Regions from separate parts of the Bacillus songklensis genome, predicted to be linked through region 1. Evidence: predicted binding sites of a transcription regulator. Region 1 holds the regulator's gene; the other holds the start of a gene.
The links. The regulator LexA, encoded in region 1, represses DNA repair genes until DNA is damaged. The targets are predictions, from matches to a motif close to CGAACATATGTTCG.

Region 1 (10,372 bases):
AAGATTAGGAGGTGGGAGTTTATACAATTTTGCGCGATTTAATTGTATTACAAAACGAATCTATTCATTCATTATGTCAAATTCAAAATGGTAGTTTTAAAGATGCTAGAATTAAAACATAAGGACCAATGGAAGAATTCACCTAATCTTGTCGTACCTTTTAAAGAGTGGTACCCTCCACAGGCTCTGGCCGGCATGGCATTCGGTCCGCTATCGCCAACGGAATACTCGGTAGCCCGCACGTTTAAGGTAGTGAGTTCCTGCGTTGTACCGTCCGGCAGGACAATGGAAGCCGGGTTTATCGTAAGGCCTAATAAACGTGGACGTACTCCCATATTCATCCACTCCTTTAAAATAAAAAAATCGAACAATTTATTTGTATTATCATCGATTGCATTTTAAAACTTGGATGTTTAACGAATTCGTTTAAAACAAAAAAATTCCACTGCTGTGGAATCATCATTCAAAAATTCGTTTACCTAACCGATTCAAAGTTTCCGAGTCACGAACTTATGATGATCAATTGATTTTATATAAAACTACCCGTTAATACAAACAAAGAGAACCTAGATAAATCAAGACTTGAAGTGACTTAATGATTTTAGAAAAGAGACGGCCGATATAACTTCAAATCTGAATGGGTATTTAAATCGGGTATATACTATTCCTTAATGGCGTAGTCATGGAGGTTTTCAAAAAAACTCGAATGTCCTTTATCTATATTATTTTGGCTGATTTTTTCAGACTTGTATTTTTCTCCCTTAAAAGAATATCGGTGCTAGTCCTAATCCAATCATGATAAAGCCTACAAGTGAGAAACTGGACGGCAATGGCAAAAATAAAAGTGCGCATCAGATAAGGCTGTTATTTGCCCTGCTCGAATGAGAGTACGATTGCTGACCCTTAAAGTAATAAAGCCTGTTATAAATGAACAAAAAATGTTTCATAACCAATTGTAGATGATAGAGAGAGGTGCAGAATGTGGATGCTGGAATTATAGTAATGGGTTTTGTTGGTTTGATCGGATTACTTGGCGCTATTGCTTTACTTTGGGGTAGATAAAATAACAATTCACAGGAGGGGGGCGCTTCAAGCGACAGATACATCATTTGCATGTAAAAGGGGAAATGGCTATTTAAAGAAGGGGAAACACTATGCAAAAAACTTTAAATAAAACGTCCCGGGCGAGATTCGAACTCACACCTACAGCTTAGGAGGCTGTTGCTCTATCCTACTGAGCTACCGGGACAGTAGATTTTTTAATTATAAATTATCGGCTAATATAAGTCAAAAAATTAAACCATCAAGTATGACACCAAAAGAGACTAGAAAAACACATCTTCTAGTCTCTGAAAGAAGTGAAAAATATATAGCCGACATTTAAATAATACTCCTTTTTGTTGGTTTTTTGAACTATTTTGCCCGGTACGCTTATTGTATTGCGAAAGTTTCCTTTATGGTTGAATATGGAACCAACCTTTTTCATCTTAACGAAATGGAATCTAATTTATAATTGCTTGGACCTAACGAACATGAGAATGGAGAGTGTTTTTTCAAAGGAATTCCAAATGGAATAAGAATGTTTGTGAAACGTAGAATATTCTTCTAGGTATCTCTGAAGTTGAATAAAATTCAATGAATGATTATATATTTGACAGAGGGGCGATGAGATGCCTATAAACATGAATTCTCCATTGTCAATTAGTCAAATGATTTCAACAATCCGACATGGACTGAAAAAAACACAAGCTCCTAAAAAAATCATTATCGTGGGTACCGGTATGGCAGGATTAGTTGCAGCCTCACTATTAAAAGAAGCGGGACATCATCTGACAATTTTAGAAGCAAACGACAGAGTGGGAGGTCGTGTTTACACGGCAAGATCTCCATTTATTGACGACCTATATTTAGACCTTGGCGCAATGCGTATTCCTGCTACTCATCATTTAGTCTTGGAATATATAAACAAATTTCGTTTGCCGGTTAACATGTTTATCAATAGTACCCCTAACGATTTGATTTATGCCAACGGGTACAACCGGGTCAGGAGTCATTTTAGCCAGTTACACATGGGAAGATGACACGTTACCTTGGGACAGCTTGACGGAAGCCGATCGTATTCGGAATGCACTCGATGATTTAGCAACCGTGCACGGTCAACATATATATAATGAGTTTATAACAGGAATCACCCACAGTTGGGCCCAATATCCGTATTCCGGCGGAGCTTTCTCGATGTTTAAACCTGAACAGCAGATAGAACTGGCACCCTTCATTTCTGCTCCTGAAGGAAGGATTCATTTTGCGGGTGAACATGCTTCTACCTCCCCTGGCTGGATTCAAGGTGCAGTAGAATCCGGTATAAGAGTCGCACATGAGGTTAATGATTTACCAAATACTTTCGCCAATGAGTGAACGATTAAAACCATCAATGATTTCAGGTATTTTCTGTTTCAACTAATGAAGGCCCATCCCCTCTTGTAAACGTATTTAATGGAATCACTTGAAACATAATAATATAAAAAGGAGGGTTATGTAAACGATGTCAACAGATCAACTACGACCCAAATTAACATCTGGTGAATTAGCGCATAGCTGGGAACAATACATGAATAACAGCTTATCGGCAGTTGTTTTGGAATACCTTCAATCAACAACCGAATCGGAAGATATAAAATCAGTATGTACGAGTGCTTTATCAACCGCTAAATCGGACATGAATGTCTTAGAAACTGTCCTTCAAAACGAAAACTATCCCATACCAAAGGGATTTAGTTTTAATGAAGATTTAAACCCTAACGCTCCGAAAATGTTTACAGATGGATTTATCTTATTTTATTTAAATAATATGGCGAAGGTTGGCATGCCTTTAACCGCTATGGTACTTGCCGATTCGGCCCGAAGTGATATCAGACAATTTTATCATGAGCGAATGAGAAATGTGATGAATCTTTATGAAAGTTCCGTGTCACTGCTTTTAGAAAAAGGTCTTTTTGTGCGTCCGCCTTTAATTACATCTATACATGAAATCAAGCCGTTAGCAGAGAAGGGTTTTTTAGGAAACTTTTTCAGTGATAAACGAGAGTTAACCGCTCGTGAAGCGAATGAGCTGCATAAAAATATTTTGATGAATTATACAGGCAAAAATCTATTGACTGGTTTTATTCAATCTGTAACGAATCCTGAATTAAAACGATTATTGGAACGCGGCAAAGAATTATCTTCCACTATCATAAAAGATTTAAGTGAAATATTAATACAAAATGAACTACCAGTTTCGATGACTTCGGATACTCATGTGCTGGATTCAAAAATTTCTCCATTCTCAGATAAGCTAATTACCTTTCACATTGATCAATTAAATCGATTCGGAGTTGCCAATTACGGATACAGTGCAGCAGTCAGCACACGGAAAGATTTAAAAACAACATACGGAAAGATCATTGCACAGGTATACCAATATGAGGCAGATATAAAGTCTTTAATGATTAAGAATGAATGGATGGAAAAGCCGCCCGTTGCGTTAAATAGGGACATGCTTTCTAAGGATTAATCGCAAATGTTAAATTTTCTTAACAACACGACTGATGATGGAGACCAAAAATCTTATGATTTTTTCTTTAATATAATGGCCTTTATATGGATTAATATTGATTTTAGGAAATCATTACCAATCATTATTTAGAAATTTCTTCACAAACTAATAGTTGATTATAGAAAAAGGAGGAAATCAAATATGTCTAAGAAACGTGAGTTTAATCAAATCGGAGAAGATATAAGATCAGTTAATCCTCAAGGTCTTACAAATGATGGAGGCATCCCTGATGGATTTTCTAGAGAAGTATCATTGGGGTACGGCGGGTTCCCTGGAATTGATGAATTACAAAGGAAAGATGAAGAATTTTAATTCTTAAGATTCAATTAGATATTAATCCTTCTTTAATAAGATGTTTTTCTTTTTCTTCTTTTTGAACTAACGAGAGCAATTGCCTAATAAAGTGATTGCTCTTTTTGTTATACTAACAGAGAAGGTTGAAGAAGAAACAACTAAATGGGGAAACTGGTCTTAGATAACATAAATAATATATCTTCAGCAATGGCATATTCAAAAAAATAAAGGAATGCAGATGCATCCCTTGAGGTAAATAATTTAACTTATTTTACTTCCGGCAACCATATTGCTTTCTTTGTTAGATGTATCATTCTTAATGAGGAATGATGTTAGTAAAGCCAAAATACTTCCGAAGAAACCGAATATAAATAGATGATGAATTCCTTCCATAAAATCTGCTTCACTTGTTAATAACGCTCCCATAATCGTTACTCCAATTGCCGTACCCATGTTTCGGCAAAACATGAAGAATGAAGTGGAAATCCCTCTTTCATGTCCTCCCACTAGTTGTTGGGATCCAATCAATCCAACTGTGGATAGTAAACCGAAAGCTAATCCTTGAACAATCATTACAGCGAATACATACCAAAAACTATGATTTTCATTTAACAGAATTAATAAAATTCCTGAGAAGAACAATAAAACATTCCCCATAATCAACAAGATACGATATCCATATTTTAGAATCCATTTACCGGCAGGTACCGATACGCACATCCATCCAACTGCAACACCAAGAAGAGCCACACCGCTCATAAATAGCGAGAGCCCTGCAATATTTTGTAAGAACAATGGAATGTAACTGGATGTTCCGAATAAAGCAACGGTACCAATAAATGTATTAATATTAATCCATGAAATGGTCTTATTTTTAAACATAGAGAGCGGAACGATTGGCGAAGTCTGTTTTTTCTCATAAAAATAAAAAATAACAATAAAAACTGCTCCCAATAGAAAATATAGAATTTTATTCTCCTCAACGACAGTATCTAAGAGAAGAAAAGTTACACCGACAGCGAATAGGATGGCTCCAATATAATCCACGCTCGCTTTTTTCGGCTGATAATGTTCTTTGTAAGGTAAAAGCGTCAGAAATGCGATTAAACAAACTGGTAAATTTACAAAGAATATCCATCTCCATGTCATATACTCGACGAAGAACGCTCCAAGTAAAGGGGCGAGGATGGCGGAAAGCCCCCACATTGCTGTAAATAAGGCTTGGATTTTCCCTCTTTTCTCTACAGGGAAGAGGTCTCCGGCAATAATTGCAGGGAACGGCATCATGAATCCTGCTCCTATCCCTTGAATAGCACGGAAGATGACCAATTGAATCATATTTGCAGATAACCCGCAAAGGAGTGATCCGGTTAGAAATAATGTAATCCCGAATCCGAACACTCTTTTCCTGCCAAATATGTCGGATAATCTACCAGCCACAGGGGAGAGAATGGTACTTGCAATCATATAGGACGCAAACGACCAGGCGTACAAGTCAAATCTCCCTAACTCTTTTGCGATGATTGGCATCGTTGTGTTCATAATGGTTGTATCGATTGATGCTACCAACATAGCAAGAACAATACTTATCATTACTGAAGTTCTACTTTTCATCTATTAACCCCCTTATTACGGTTCAAACAAGTTATTATACCCTATTAAGACAGGTTATGGAAACAAAGAAGTTTTTTATATTCAATAAGAAAAGCTCATAACAATATGGCAATATACTTATAAGATTCAATTGATTACTTATTGTTAAATAAGTTGCATTCTAATATCTGTTGAATGGTTCAGTTATCGGTAGTTTGAAAAGCATTCCTTTCCGCCCGATATAACACATTTGCCGCTGGCATACATACCTGATTTTCATGAAATGTAGCCATTAGTTCAAACCTAACATTGCGTGAAGTTTCAAAATAATATTCTGGTTTCACTAAGCCCACAATACAAAATTCATATCCAACGAATTTAAGATTTGGATTTAAGTCCGTTATGCCAAGATATTGAAAATCTTCTTCAGGTGTCCCATCCTCTAGTCTTAATAGGCTTTGACCATACTTCTCATTGCAGATGCTGCATACTATTTCTAATAATTCCTTGATTCTCCGAGGGTCTTCCTGATAACTTACAGTTATTTGTTCTATGACACGCATTTTACCCTTGTTATAATTTTGGATTGTCCTTATTTCTCCATGCGGAATAGTAAGGAGTTTCCCTGACCATTCACGAATTTGCATAAAACGAATGCCCGTTTCTTCGATTGTGCCTGAATGCGTTTCATTGAATGTCACATAGTTGCCCACTCGGAATTCCTTGTCAGACAATCTGACGATACCTGATAGAATGTCTTTTAACATTTGTTGTGCGGCAAAACCTAAAATGATACCTGCAATCCCTGCGCCCGCAAGAAGACCTTTAATATCTATAAATTGCCCTATTAGGTATATGACAACGATTGCAGCGCTTCCATATCTTAAGGTTGAGCGAATAACACCTTGTATAGTCTTTTCAATTTCTTCATTAAAAAAATCTGATTTTTTAAAAAACCAGTCAATCGTGCGATTTATAAGAAAGGAAATGGTCATTAAGAATAAGACCATTAATGCGATTCGTAAGATTAGAAATTTCTCTATATAGTCTAAAAATCCTTGAGTATAAGTTAAAAAATTGTCCATACCTACACCTCATTAATATAAAAAATGCAGCTTAACTCCCTCGAAGCTAACTCGAGGAAATTTAATATAATCCCATAGCACAAGTATTTATGTATTTTCCGCAAGATTTTTGAGATATATACTTTAGGCACAATAAATAAGATATGTAATAAGTAATGCACAATGTAATAAAGCCCCGGTACCAAGTCTTTCCCAACAAAGAATACTGGGTTTTGTTTCAAGGTTTATAAATTAAGATTGGCTACCTATGCAAGTTTGGAATTCGTTGAGTAGCTCATCTAGATCTTGACTTATTTTATGCAAGCCATGAATAGAAGAAAGCAACTCGGCTTATGTCGAAAGATTAAGCAGGAAATGTAGCTTGAGTGGGAGACAAAGAAGCTATTGAAACAGAGAAGGGATATAATAATTATTGATTGTATAGAATCGTTTATATTTACAAATGGTTATTGCGAAATCAAAAACGAAAATAACAGATTTGAAGTTTTGTTAATGCAACTATCAGACTTAACACCCCTAGAATAAGCAACTAAAGAGAATAAATGGTCTGTGTGAGAATCCCTTCAACTACAATAAAGAATATTTGTTGAAGGGAAACATGCAAAATGTTATGATTCTGTTTTATACACTCACATTATTTGTGGGTGTATTTTTTATATCCAAATTTGAATATTTAGTTAAAGATGAATCCTAAAAAAGACATTTCGTAATAAGGTCTTAAGAACGGAAGTTTAAAGCTTTTAATAAAACATCGATATCACCTTTAAAGGTGAAAAAGCGAGGATTATTTTCATCATCGAAAACCATTAAATAAGGTTCTTCCTGTTCTCCAACAATAATAATTACTTCATTTACTAAGTCATTCATCCATTGATTTTGTATCGCTACAGAAGGTTCCAATGGAATTTTAATCATATAACCTTCGTTTGGGATAACCCTGAACTTCCGATATATATCGGTTATTCGATTTAGGTATTTTTCGCCTTCCTTTTGTATTGCAGGATTTGATGCAACAGTCTTTATTACACGATTATGTTCGATGTTTAAAACTTCAACGTTTTTATTATTTTGAGCCATAACATGGGGTGTGAACAAAAGCATTATAAATAAAAATACCGCTAATTTATTTACCATTAACAACACCTCATTGCTAATATTGCCAAAAGGTATGCAAATTATTAACATACGCTTTTTTCACTGACGGATCCGATTATGTAATAAGGTAATGACTGTATTACTTCCAACCACTGTATCGCATGAAGGTGTAAAAGCCTCTTATAAGATTGGGGTTCTTGAAGCGAAAATGCCTAAATTAATGAAAGATGATCGAAAGAAGGTTGATATGGAGTTTCATTAATAATAAGTAAGTTACTATCTACATAGAACGTATAAATCTACCATTGTTTGATTCATTCCAACGCATTTCATTCGTTTTATATTCCAAGAAAAAGAGAATAACCCAAAACTTGATACCAAGTATCTGGATCATTCTCTAGAATCATCCCGCCATCTTATCAGAGTCACAAACGATATGATGGAAAGGAAGTGAATGATATAGGCGGAAAGAGTTTCTGGAATGCCATGGATCAGTCTCTTAATGGATAGAGCGATAGACACCGATTACTTTTCCTAAAATAGAAACATTATTTAAAATGATAGGTTCCATTGTGGAGTTTTCAGGCTGCAGACGAATGTAGTTTTGCTCTTTGAAGAAGCGCTTCACAGTTGCTTCGTCCTCTTCTGTCATCGCTACAACAATATCTCCATTATTAGCCGTTTGCTGCTGGCGGACAATTACATAATCGCCATCCAAAATTCCGGCTTCAATCATACTGTCACCCATAATTTCCAGCATGAATATTTGCTCATCAGGCGCTGCGTATTTATCAGGAAGAGGAAAGTACTCTTCTACATTTTCGACAGCGGTAATAGGTTGGCCAGCCGTAACTTTCCCGATGATCGGTACGTTAATGACATTCGCTTTTACAATATGGTTTGTTTCCTCTGTATCCAATATTTCAATTGCACGCGGTTTTGTCGGGTCTCTGCGGATAAGCCCCTTGCTTTCAAGACGGGCGAGGTGGCCGTGTACAGTCGAACTTGATGCTAAGCCGACAGCTTCACCGATTTCGCGAACAGAAGGGGGGTAACCTTTTAACCTTACTTCCTCTTTGATGAAGCTTAATATATCTTGTTGTCGTTTTGATAACTTTGTCATTCTCTCACCTCAAATCAACGACTTAATTGGTTTCATTATAACATGTATATAAATTGGATACAAACATAAGTTCGAAAATATATTGACTCAAAACAAATGTTCGTATTAAAATGAGAACAGATATTCTGATTATGGGGTGATGGAATTGAATAAGGCGTTACAGACCTTTACATACTATGCAATCTTTTTTATGATTTTAGCAGTGTTTACCTATTTCGTAACATCGTTCGCCAAAGGTCCTAACCTTGAAAACTATGCAACTATTACCATCAGTGCAGGAGATACTCTGTGGGAATTGGGTCAAAAGTATAGAGAACAGCATCATTTATCCTCACATGAGTTTGTGGAATGGGTAGAGACGGAGAACCATCTTGAATATAAAACGATTATGCCAGGTGAAAAAATTTATATCCCAATTTTAAAGAAAGATTTTCAAGAAGGACAAATGTTGGCAAGTAATTAGGAAAGCAGTGATAGAGATTGAAAGCAATCATTTACTGTCGAGTCAGTACGGAAAAAGATACACAAGAGACATCCCTTGAGCGTCAGAGAGAAGAGCTGTTGCAACTTGCAGATCAGTATTCATTCCAGGTTGCCCAAATAGTGGAGGAAAAGGCAAGCGGCTTTGATATTGATCGTGACGGTATGATGGAAGTAATCGAAGCAGTGCAGCGAGAACAGATAGATGTCTTGCTCGTACAGGATGAAACAAGGCTTGGAAGAGGTCATGCAAGAATCGCCTTATTGCATTTTTTCATCAAAGAGAACATTCAAGTATATACCATTAGTCATTACGGGAAGCTTCAGCTGTCAGAGTCAGATTCCATGATGCTTGAAATTATTAGCATTGTGGAAGAATATCAGCGCAAGCTTCATAATGCTAAAATTCGCAGAGGAATGAGACGTGCCGTTGAAAAAGGCTACCGTCCGGAGAAAAACTTAAAAAACGTCGGGGAAAATGCAGGAAGAGATCGAAAAGAAGTACCGATTGAAGAAATCGTTCGTTTACGACGAAACGAAATGACCTTTGAGGAAATTACAGCTACATTAAGGGGATTCGGTTATCATGTGTCAAAAGCGACTGTACATCGACGCTATCAAGAGTACATAAAGAATCAAGATGAATCACTTGCTTAATAGAAATTGGTTTAGTAAGATGACTACATATACTTGGTAGAAGAAAATAATAAGGAGTTATATGGATGTTATCACCGGAAAAAATGGCACGAATTAATTTTTTATCAAAAAAGTCAAAGAGTGAAGGACTTACACCGGAAGAAGCTGGAGAACAACAAGTGCTTCGCCAAGAATATTTGAAAGAGTTTCGTAAGTCTATGACCAACCATCTTCACTCTATTAAAGTTGTTGATGAAAAAGGGAATGATGTCACACCTAATAAGCTCAAAGAAAGCAAAAAGAGGAAACGCATGCATTAATTCATTAACCTATGCCGCAAAATGGTTTATATATACGTACGTGAAAGAAACTGTCCCCGTAAGTTATAGGGAGGCAGTCAGAAATGCTTTTACAGAAAGGATTCGCCAGAAAAATTCTTGATTTCGTTGGATTTTCTGCACCGAGTCTTTT
Region 2 (10,372 bases), on a different contig from region 1:
CGCTTTTTTAATGCCATCCACACCTTGAATGATACCGCCTGTCGGGAAATCCGGCCCTTTTATAACGGTCATCAAATCCTCTACCGTACAAGAAGGCTTGTCAATGCGCATGATGGTTGCATCGATGACCTCTCCTAATTGATGGGGAGGGATTTCCGTTGCATATCCTGCTGAAATCCCGGTTGAGCCGTTCACTAGTAGATTCGGGAACATGGCCGGTAAAACAACCGGCTCTTTGCTTGTATCATCAAAGTTCGGAACAAATTCCACCGTCTGTTTTTCGATATCGCGCAAAAGCTCGGATGCAATGGCGGAAAGCCTCGCTTCCGTATAACGCATGGCGGCCGGGGGATCCCCGTCGACGCTTCCGTTATTCCCGTGCATTTCAATCAGCAAATTGCGAAGCTTCCAATCCTGACTCATCCTGACCATTGCGTCATACACGGATGAATCACCGTGCGGGTGGTAGTTACCAATGACATTACCAACGGTTTTTGCCGATTTTCGAAACCCTTTTTCCGCTGTATTGCCGTCTACATGCATCGCATATAAAATCCGGCGCTGAACCGGCTTTAATCCATCTCTTGCATCCGGCAGCGCGCGTTCTTGAATGATGTACTTACTGTATCGTCCAAAGCGGTCGCCAAGTACATCTTCAAGAGGCAAGTCTAAAAAGCGTTCTGCTTGTGTCATCTTATTCTTCCTCCTTTGCGACCGTTACGTTTTCATTATCTAAGATGTTTGGGTCTTCCTCCAGGCCGAAGGCGACATTGTTTTCGATCCATTTTCGTCGAGGCTCGACTTTGTCTCCCATAAGGGTCGTAACACGGCGATCCGCACGAGCGGCATCATCAATACGAACACGGATGAGTGTACGGGTTTCAGGGTTCATGGTCGTTTCCCAGAGCTGATCGGCATTCATTTCGCCAAGCCCTTTGTACCGCTGAATCATGTATCCCCTGCCGACTTTTTTGATGGCGCCCTTTAATTCATCTTCATTCCACGCATATTCTACCACTTCTTTTTTGCCGGTTCCTTTGCTTACTTTGTATAGAGGAGGAAGTGCGATAAACACTTTGCCTGCTTCCACAAGCGGTTTCATATAGCGATAGAAGAATGTCAGCAATAGCACTTGGATATGGGCACCGTCTGTATCAGCATCGGTCATGATCACGATTTTATCGTAATTCGCATCGTCTAAAACGAATTCGGCTCCGATGCCGGCACCGATGGCATGAATGATCGTATTGATTTCCTCATTTTTGAAAATATCCGAGAGCTTCGCCTTTTCTGTATTGATGACTTTCCCGCGAAGAGGCAAGATGGCCTGAAAGCGGCGATCCCGTCCTTGCTTGGCCGAACCACCCGCTGAATCACCCTCTACTAAATACAGTTCATTTTTTTGCGGGTTTCGTGATTGGGCAGGTGTTAGTTTCCCGCTTAAAACAGTTTCTTTCCTGCTTCGTTTTTTTCCGCTTCTTGCTTCTTCACGCGCTTTGCGCGCTGCTTCCCGTGCTTGGGCCGCTTTAATGGCTTTTTTCACCAACAGGGAGCTAATGTCCGGATTTTCTTGTAAAAAGTACGCTAATTTCTCGGAGACGACCGCATCGACAGCAGAGCGTGCCTCGCTTGTCCCAAGTTTTCCTTTTGTCTGGCCTTCAAACTGCAGTAATTCTTCTGGAATTCGGACAGAGACAATGGCCGCTAAGCCTTCACGAATATCCGTTCCTTCCAGGTTTTTATCTTTTTCCTTCAACAATCCGACTTTACGGGCATGTTCATTAAAAATGCGGGTCATCGCACTTTTCGCACCAGACTCGTGCGTTCCGCCGTCTTTGGTGCGAACATTGTTGACAAACGAAAGAATGGTTTCGGAATAACCATCGTTAAATTGAAACGCAAATTCCACTTCAATGTTGTTTTGTTCGCCGTCGAAAAACAGCACCGGATGTAGTGAGTCTTTGCCTTCGTTTATGTACGAAACAAAGGCTTCAATTCCGCTTTCATATTGGAACACATCTTGCTGATCGTATCGTTCATCGACCAATTCAATTTTTAATCCCTTCAATAAAAAGGCAGATTCCCGTAATCGTTCACTTAATGTGTCATAGTTATAAGCAGTTGTACTGAAAATCTGGGCATCAGGTTTGAAATGAATCTTCGTCCCTGTTTCCCGCGTTTTCCCGATTTTTTCAAGAGTGGTAACAGGTTTTCCACCGTTTTCGAAACGTTGTTGGTACACAAGACCATCACGTTTAATGGTCACTACCAGCCATTCCGACAGGGCATTTACTACAGATGCACCCACTCCATGGAGACCTCCGCTTGTTTTGTAGCCGCCTTGACCGAATTTACCTCCGGCATGAAGCACCGTTAAGATGACTTCGGGCGTCGGTTTTCCGAGTTTGTGCATCCCGGTAGGCATCCCCCTCCCTTTATCTTGAACAGAAATGGAGTTATCGTTATGTATGGTTACTTTTATGTAGTTTCCGTATCCGGCTAACGCTTCATCGACAGAGTTATCAACAATTTCATAAACAAGGTGATGCAAACCGCGACTGTCGGTACTGCCGATGTACATGCCTGGCCGTTTTCGAACCGCATCCAGTCCTTCTAAGACTTGAATCGCGTCATCATTATAGTCAAATATTTGTTTCTTACTCAAAAATACATACCCCTTTCAATTAATCCACAATCCAGTATCTCCTATAAAAACTTGGCTTCGTCTGAAACGTTCCAACTAATCAGATTGAAGAGATATGGTCTTTCTTTCATTTTCACTCTAATCTCCGCTGAGGGGCAACTGTTCCTTACTGTTAGCCTCTTTGCCCGAAAACAAGAACGTATGTTTGATTTTAACATAACTTGTTCGATTTTTAAATATCATTGCTCATTTTATCTCGTTCTAATGAGTGGCAGACCCTTCACTTATCATACATATCTTAGCACTATTTTAGCGAGAAATGGATAATTCTAAAACTAAAATTATGAAAAAGTAAAGAAAATCCCTGTATTTAACAAGGATTTTCCATAAAAAATGACTATTTAGTTAAAGCATGTTCCACTTTAATGCAGCGGTCCATGACAACAGTGTAACCTTTTTCCTTCAATAATTGATACGCCTCTTCATTGGCTAATCCAAGCTGGGCCCAAAATACATCCGCATCAATTTCCAAAAACTCTTTCGCTACATCCAACAAATGCTCTGAGCGGCGGAAGACGTTGACAATATCGACATGTCCTTCGATGTCCTTTAACGATTTTACGGCTTTAACCCCTAATATTTCATCCGCATTCGGATTTACCGGAATAATTTCATAGCCGGCATCTTGCATAGCTTTGGATACCATATAAGATGTTTTGGCGGGATTGTCCGACAATCCCACTACCGCAATTCGCTTACTATTTTTTAAGATTTTTCCCAGCTCTTCACGTGAAGGAATCTCCATTTGCATGATTATCTCTCCTTTAAACAAGTGTCTGATGTATTACGTTCTGTATGTATACCCGATTTCCTGCTTATTATCACCAATTTCTTGTCGCTCAACCCATCGGATGAGTATAGTTTTCTCCTATGCCCCGTCTGTTTGCCCCACAGTTTGACCACTCTCTATGAATTGCCGGTTGTAGTTTCAAAAGGTTCCTGTTAAAATCCTCTATGGTTATGAAAAGGATTTTCAGAGGTAAAGTAAGAATGAATAAGGGATGGAGTTTTCTTGAACTCGTGGTAAAATGAAATAACAAGAGAGAAAAAGGAGAAATATATATGCAATTTATCTTACCCATTCTTGCATACATAATCGGATCCATTCCGTTTGCTTTAGTTGTGGGGAAAGTCGGATATGGAATTGATATCCGCGAACACGGAAGCGGCAATCTTGGCGGGACAAATACGTTTCGCACACTGGGGGTCAAAGCGGGTTTAATTGTAACGAGCGCCGATATTTTAAAAGGAACACTCGCTGCTTCTCTTCCTGTTTTATTTAACGCAGATCTACATCCGTTATTTGTCGGGATGTTTGCGGTAGTCGGTCATGTGTACCCGCTATTCGCTAATTTTAAAGGAGGAAAAGCAGTCGCGACTTCTGGTGGAGTTTTGCTATTTTACAGTCCCCTTCTTTTTGTCGCCATGCTCGCCTGCTTTTTTGTAAGCTTGTATGTATCGAAATACGTCTCGCTTTCATCGATCATAACAGGTATTTTCGCCTTCATTTATACACTTTTTACGAGAGATATACCGTTCATTATCGTCGTTGGGCTCCTAGCCAGTTTTGTCATCTGGCGCCACCGTGCAAACATTCAGCGTATTATGAACAAAACTGAACCAAAAGTCAAATGGTTGTCCAAAACACCGAGAGCCTGATGCAGGCCCTCGGTGTTCTTCATCCTTCCTGCCTTTTGATAGACGACTATCATATATTCCCCTAAGCATCCGTCTCTTCAATGTATACGGTCCAGCCGAATTTTCGTTCCAGCTCGTTTTTGAATCGAGTGGCGGTGGTAATACCTTTAAACGTTCCTGTTCTCAATCGGTATGTTTTACCATCATCAGCGATTCCCTGAACCGCTGGCTCCGGAACATAAGGGACTGAAAAATATTCACATAATCCTCGGGCCAATTCTACAGCGCATTCTTGGCGATACGCTTCACTTCGAAGCAGTTCTGCTTCCCGCCTGTTATCCATGAATCCGCATTCGACTAACACAGTCGGCATGTTTGTATATTTGGCGACATACAGCCAGGATCCGTCTTTGATCCCGCGATCTTTTAATTTTGTTCCTTGGATAAGGTAGCGTTGAAGAATTCGAGCAGCCCGCTTGGATGCCTCGGTTTTACCGGCGTATGTTTCAATCCCTTCAGCCTTTCCCCACATTCCACCTGCAGCATTCGCATGGACGGATAAATAAAAGTCCGCTTTGGCATCATTGGCTCGTTTTACCCGTGTACCAAGCGGTATATCCTCGCCAGTTGGAGCCACTAACAAGATTCGAAAGCCGCATCTTTTTAGCTCCACATATAAAAGAGCGACAACTCGTCGATTGAATTCATTTTCTTTCATTACACTCCCATCAGAAAAAGTTGGTGTCCGCTTCCCTGGTGTATTGATTCCATGTCCGTCATCTAATGCAATCAAATAACTCATAACCGACCTCACTCCTTTGATAAAATGTGTAAATCATGAGCAGTTGCTCATGTTTCATTAATTAAATAGATGAAACGAAAAAGAAAGGAGAGAAAATTGTTAAAAAACTAGATAAAGTAATGGCTTCAATTTAGTTAAACAAGAAACCCCCCAAAAAAACCTCTCTTGAAACAAGAGAGGTTGACATAACGGGCGCTATGAGAAGGAAGATCCTTCAGTTTTTTGTTACAATGAATAACATCCAATATTTTGTACAAAATACAATGGACGCTGATTCATGATAAAACGCAATAAATATACAATCCCAAGCTCTCTTTTATTCACAATTTATACAAGAGGCTTTTGAATTAAAGTAGCGAATTCAAGCTCATGGGAGTTTTTTTGAAGAAGCCAGCGAAGCAGACCTTTTTTCTTTTATTCACGTTCCTCCTGGGCCGCTTCCACTTCCAATAAATAATTGGTACGCACCATCTCATGATAAATTTCTTTCATCCAAATATCAGTATCCCGATTAGCTAGAACTTTCGCTATATATTTGGGTCTTTTCTTGCGATAAACATCAAGAGGAAAAACCGCTGCATACTTATCAATTGCTCCAATGATTTCTAACGTTAATAGTGTTCTTAAGCATTTAGAACATTTACCGCAATTAAATTTATCCTTTGTGCAAACGTTAAGGTATTTATATGACGGCTCAAATTTTGCCACCATACGAGTTTTATCCACCCTAGTATAATTAGCGCAAGATGAAAATAAACTGGTATTTTCAGTAGATAACATGTTCAAATTAAAAATATCACTACATGCTAGAAGCGATTTACTTAATCTGAAATCTTTTATATGAACAGTCGAAGAGTGATAATATACTTTAAATAACTTTTGAAGAGCTAAAACTGCAGACATACTCCTGAGCGTATCTGTTTGCCTGAAGCTCATATGCAATATCTCACTTAAGTTACTGTTTACCATTATTAATTCTTTACCAAGTTCATCGGCACAAGCTTTTGCGATTTTTGTCCTTTCTTCAAAAAGGTTTAACGCCTGTTTACCACCAAAATCTCCGTTTGACCCAACATTAAAAAAAGTAAAATGGGTAATTTTGTATTTTCCAGGGACACCATCTCCCATATGATCACAAATAGTGCTGAAAGAGTCTATTCCACACGACAATCCAGTTCCCACTGCACCAGCATTTGATATCGGTTTTGCCGCAAGCTGATTACACATGACCTTTATCGTCTTGTATCCATGGATCTCAGCGATTACGGGGACGAGATATTTATTTACCGTATAATAAAGTCTTTCAGACATCGGTGATAACACTTTTATATCGTGTCCATTTTTCAATGCATACCATAATAATCCAACTAAAAAGGCATCTGCTCTTTCATTAGTCAGGTATATACTATACTTCTCCTCCACCTCAAACCAAAGAACATCTTTCTGTCCATCAACTTCAAATACTGCCTGCAACCTTACTTCTTTATCGTTTTTTTTAATTTCAGGCTCATATATAATGATCATAACGCCGTATCTCCCATCGCCATATTCAGAAAATGCGAAGTGTTTCATTTTATAAAATATGTGATAGTTGAGCGAAAGGACATAGAATGTTTCGTACATATTTCTTTTTTCTCCTATCCCTCTTCGTAACTTTTAATTGTTTGATACATCGTTTTATCTTTTAACAAATCAAACATAGAAATCATGGATTTAAAATTTGCTTCAATAATCCATACCTTTCCTTTTTGGTCTAATCCTATATCAAAACCTATAGTACGGTATTTAGGATAAAATGTTTCTAGTTGCGTTGCTGCAAGTAGGGCACTCCTATCAATATGAGACAATAAATCTTGAATTTGAAGGTGGATTTGGCACAAAGAAGAATGTTGAATCGCTTCTTCCACCGGCAATATGTTTTGAGCCACATTCGTAATGAAAAAACCTTTTGCTGCCACTTTGGCAAGTTTTCCTGTTACCACCCATGTAGCGGAATTTTTTTTGCGTTGTACCATGACTCGGAGATCAAATGGACAATCGTCAATTGTAGCTAGTGGAATCTTTTGTTGCACAATATAAGGTTTATAATGAAGAAGCTTCTTTAGATCGTTTAAGTTGTTATAAACTTCCTCCCTGCTAGTTAAAGTAATTTTTCTATTTTCAGCATGTATTTCATATAGGTCTTTACCTATAAAGGATACTTGGGTTATACCACGCCCCAGAACGCCTTGGCGGGGTTTAATTATCACATGGTTATATTTATTCATAAGTTCCCATAAAGATTGTTCCGTTAATAATTGGGTTTCTGGTAAATAGTTAAGAAGGGCTTCCTCTTCTTTCATCACTTGGTAATGTTTCCACTTATTCCACTTAGCGCCCATGAAAACATTGCCCCCTTTTCATGTTCATTGGATACTGCTTTATTTCTCCTTCTCGATTTTGCCACTAATCTTCAAGTATTTTCTTGATTATAAGATTCTTTTTCTCAGATCACCCCATCCCTTTTTAAGGTGAATAAGATCATTTTTCCAACTATGGGTATACTAAAGACACCCATAGCTTGAGCTTGCACTCACTTCTTTCTAAATTGGTTATTAATTTAATATGCTGAATCTAACTAAGTTGCTTAGACAAATATAATAACAATAAATAACAAGTATGATTTACATCCTCAATTTCGTTCCTGGATTGCTATCCTTTATTTTTCATTTAGAACATAGTTTTACAAGTTAATATATTGATCGTTTTACTTGTGTATCTGGATTAATGCCGGTATTAAAAAAGGGAAATGACGTAAACTATCTCTAGGTGCATGATAAAAGAGCAGCCAAAAGGTTGCTCTTTGTTATTAACTAGGGTCAATTTGTTGTCCGTTTTTCCCACGGGCATCAGCCGAACTGCTTTCATTAACTGATGGTCTTTTTCGACCTTCGGGAGCTTCAGGATGCTTTAAATCCTTTTTTATCATGTCCGGTAAATATGGATCATCTTTTGTCATGGTTTTCACCTCCATTTACATAATGTGGTGGAATGTTAAAATCCTATACAATCGTATGAGATTCTATTTTATAGAAATGCCCATATATCAACGGTTTTACTCCTTTATATAAGTTGGTTAAGAATCTATATCACACTATTTCATGATAGTGTGTGGTCATGTGGTCAATTCATGTAACCACTTTTTATATTCCAAAAACACAAAGAGACACGGTCTCTGCCGCCTCATCAAAACGATCAGCGCTCCTCCAAATGTCACGCAATTTTGTACGTAGTCATTTTCCTTCACAAACCCCTGATAATCAGTTTGGAAAAAATAATGATAGTAACCAATCCTACTGTGCCAGATGGTATCCGCTCCATTCCAGATGACCAAACGAGTATTATGGAGGCGCAACCGACCTGATAGCGATTCCCCCCTATCGGCTTTCTATGAGCAATGGTTGCCTTTGGGCAGGAAGGGAGTAAATAACTGTTGCAGATATAAAACGAATGAAATTTGAGCTACATGAATCATTCGGTCAATAAAAAAACCCCATCCTAAATGGATTGAGGCGTTTATTCCAGAATAAAACTGTCTCTTTTAAAAAACTTGGTTATTCCATTTTTCTCAACAAAGCGACCGTCCCCGAAAAATACTTGTAAATCATCGAATACGATAACCTCTCCATCACTAATGTATACTAGCACTTTGTTATCCTTGTCAGTGATTACAATATGATCAACTTCTCCATATTCCTCATAGTCAAATTCCAACGTATGTCACCTTCTTTAGGCAATAAAAATAAGAACACCCTTATTTAGTATGTGTTCTTACTCATCCGCTTTTTCATACGATATTTAGCCATTATTTGACTCTTTGATTTTGATTCATTCCAGCTAACAGCTGAACAATTTGATCATCTAACATATCAAAGTTGTCGATCTTTGTCTTAATTCGCGTATAAGCAGCCTCTTGTTTTAATTGCGTTTCCTTCCCGTTTGTCGCTTGGCTCATACGACGGAATGAATCATTTACCCCTGTGAGATTCTATCTTCAACCTTCATCACATTTCCTTCAAAATAAAAAGCCACTCATTACAAGTGACTCCACTTACTCCCCATTCTTTTCTTTATCTTAAAATCTATAAACTTCTTCACATTCTCTGCCTGTTGGCTGATAAAAACAATGAGCCTTGTAACGTCCCACGTGAGGTTGATTATACCATGTTGGAGGACAAGCCCCTGGTGGCTTAAAATACCATAAACTAAATTTTGCAGGCCATAACCGCTCTCCTCTAACAGCTCGACGGGCTAATCTTCTTTCAGGTTCTCTTGCCCTTTGGTAGAAATAACCCTTTATAGTGGCTTCAAAAGCATGTGGTTGAAAAATCATTTGGGGAATGGTACGGATTCCCCTAAAATCGCTGCAATTCGCTCGGATCCGGTTAATACCTACATTCCCAACCATCAGCATGCCTTGTTTCCCTTCTCCCTCAGCTTCAGCCCTAAGTAATCTTGCCAAGAGGTTAATATCTGCTTCCGTATGTCTTACAACCGCCATGATTTCACCTCCATTGTAGTTACCTTTCTATAATATTGCTGTTTGGCTATGGTCATGACAATAAAACTTAGATGAACGAGGTACGGTACTTTTGTAATTTACAATCCCATAATAAAACTCATCGTCTTCGTCAAAACCGAGCTCTACATTGTGACCTTTGTGCTTTTCCGTCGCATAAATGTTATGCCATTCTTCCGCTTCTCTTCTCGTTCTTCTTCCGGATCAGAAAGCCATGGTTTCATGTTCATCACCTCATTTTCTATTGTTTATTTAGAACATAGTTTCATTAAATAATAAAACCACCTATCAAGTAGCTTTCTTGACAGATGGTCTATGATGAGGGGACAGCGAGTATATTGCTGGTGACGGGTTTCCAGTCCATGACCGCATGAATTTAGTTTGCAAACAACAGGATTCGAACCTGTGCCACCCATGAAAGGTCATGCTGCCATTGCATGATCGTACCTGTTTTTGATTTTAAAAAAGTCCCTCATTTTATCCCTTATTTTGTCCCTATTTTTGTCGGGTTTTTATCGGACATTCCACCAAGAAATATGAAAAGTACACAGGAAAACGAGAAATGGTTTATATGATAAAGAATGGACAATCTATCTTTAAATGCTGATTTAAGGAGGGATACTGTTTGTTTAAAAAATTACTTATTGTTATGACCGTACTTGTCCATATG

Region 2: a site for LexA is predicted at 2,839-2,852, ahead of parE (DNA topoisomerase IV subunit B). Genes of this name have one in related genera too.

The regions. Positions count from the first base shown of each region.
Region 1 covers NZ_JBHRZT010000007.1:188,934-199,305, reverse strand. The annotation lists gene ACFOU2_RS01590 (hypothetical protein) at 72-335, opposite strand; partial or broken gene ACFOU2_RS01585 (MFS transporter) at 768-928, opposite strand; tRNA gene ACFOU2_RS01580 (tRNA-Arg) at 1,177-1,249, opposite strand; gene ACFOU2_RS25675 (flavin monoamine oxidase family protein) at 1,671-2,081, shown strand; gene ACFOU2_RS25670 (flavin monoamine oxidase family protein) at 2,023-2,415, shown strand; gene ACFOU2_RS01570 (DUF3231 family protein) at 2,543-3,553, shown strand; gene ACFOU2_RS01565 (hypothetical protein) at 3,737-3,907, shown strand; gene ACFOU2_RS01560 (MDR family MFS transporter) at 4,151-5,503, opposite strand; gene ACFOU2_RS01555 (mechanosensitive ion channel family protein) at 5,683-6,567, opposite strand; gene ACFOU2_RS01550 (hypothetical protein) at 7,285-7,701, opposite strand; gene lexA (transcriptional repressor LexA) at 8,162-8,785, opposite strand; gene yneA (cell division suppressor protein YneA) at 8,931-9,248, shown strand; gene ACFOU2_RS01535 (YneB family resolvase-like protein) at 9,266-9,922, shown strand; gene ACFOU2_RS01530 (DUF896 domain-containing protein) at 9,988-10,221, shown strand.
Region 2 covers NZ_JBHRZT010000072.1:603,164-613,535, forward strand. The annotation lists gene parC (DNA topoisomerase IV subunit A) at 1-693, opposite strand, end outside; gene parE (DNA topoisomerase IV subunit B) at 695-2,665, opposite strand; gene ACFOU2_RS21955 (CoA-binding protein) at 3,042-3,455, opposite strand; gene plsY (glycerol-3-phosphate 1-O-acyltransferase PlsY) at 3,767-4,363, shown strand; gene ACFOU2_RS21965 (N-acetylmuramoyl-L-alanine amidase family protein) at 4,425-5,144, opposite strand; gene ACFOU2_RS21970 (hypothetical protein) at 5,559-6,767, opposite strand; gene ACFOU2_RS21975 (YheC/YheD family protein) at 6,782-7,525, opposite strand; gene ACFOU2_RS21980 (hypothetical protein) at 7,993-8,142, opposite strand; gene ACFOU2_RS21985 (hypothetical protein) at 8,700-8,897, opposite strand; gene ACFOU2_RS21990 (hypothetical protein) at 8,989-9,138, opposite strand; gene ACFOU2_RS21995 (cell wall hydrolase) at 9,259-9,684, opposite strand; gene ACFOU2_RS22000 (hypothetical protein) at 10,328-10,372, shown strand, end outside.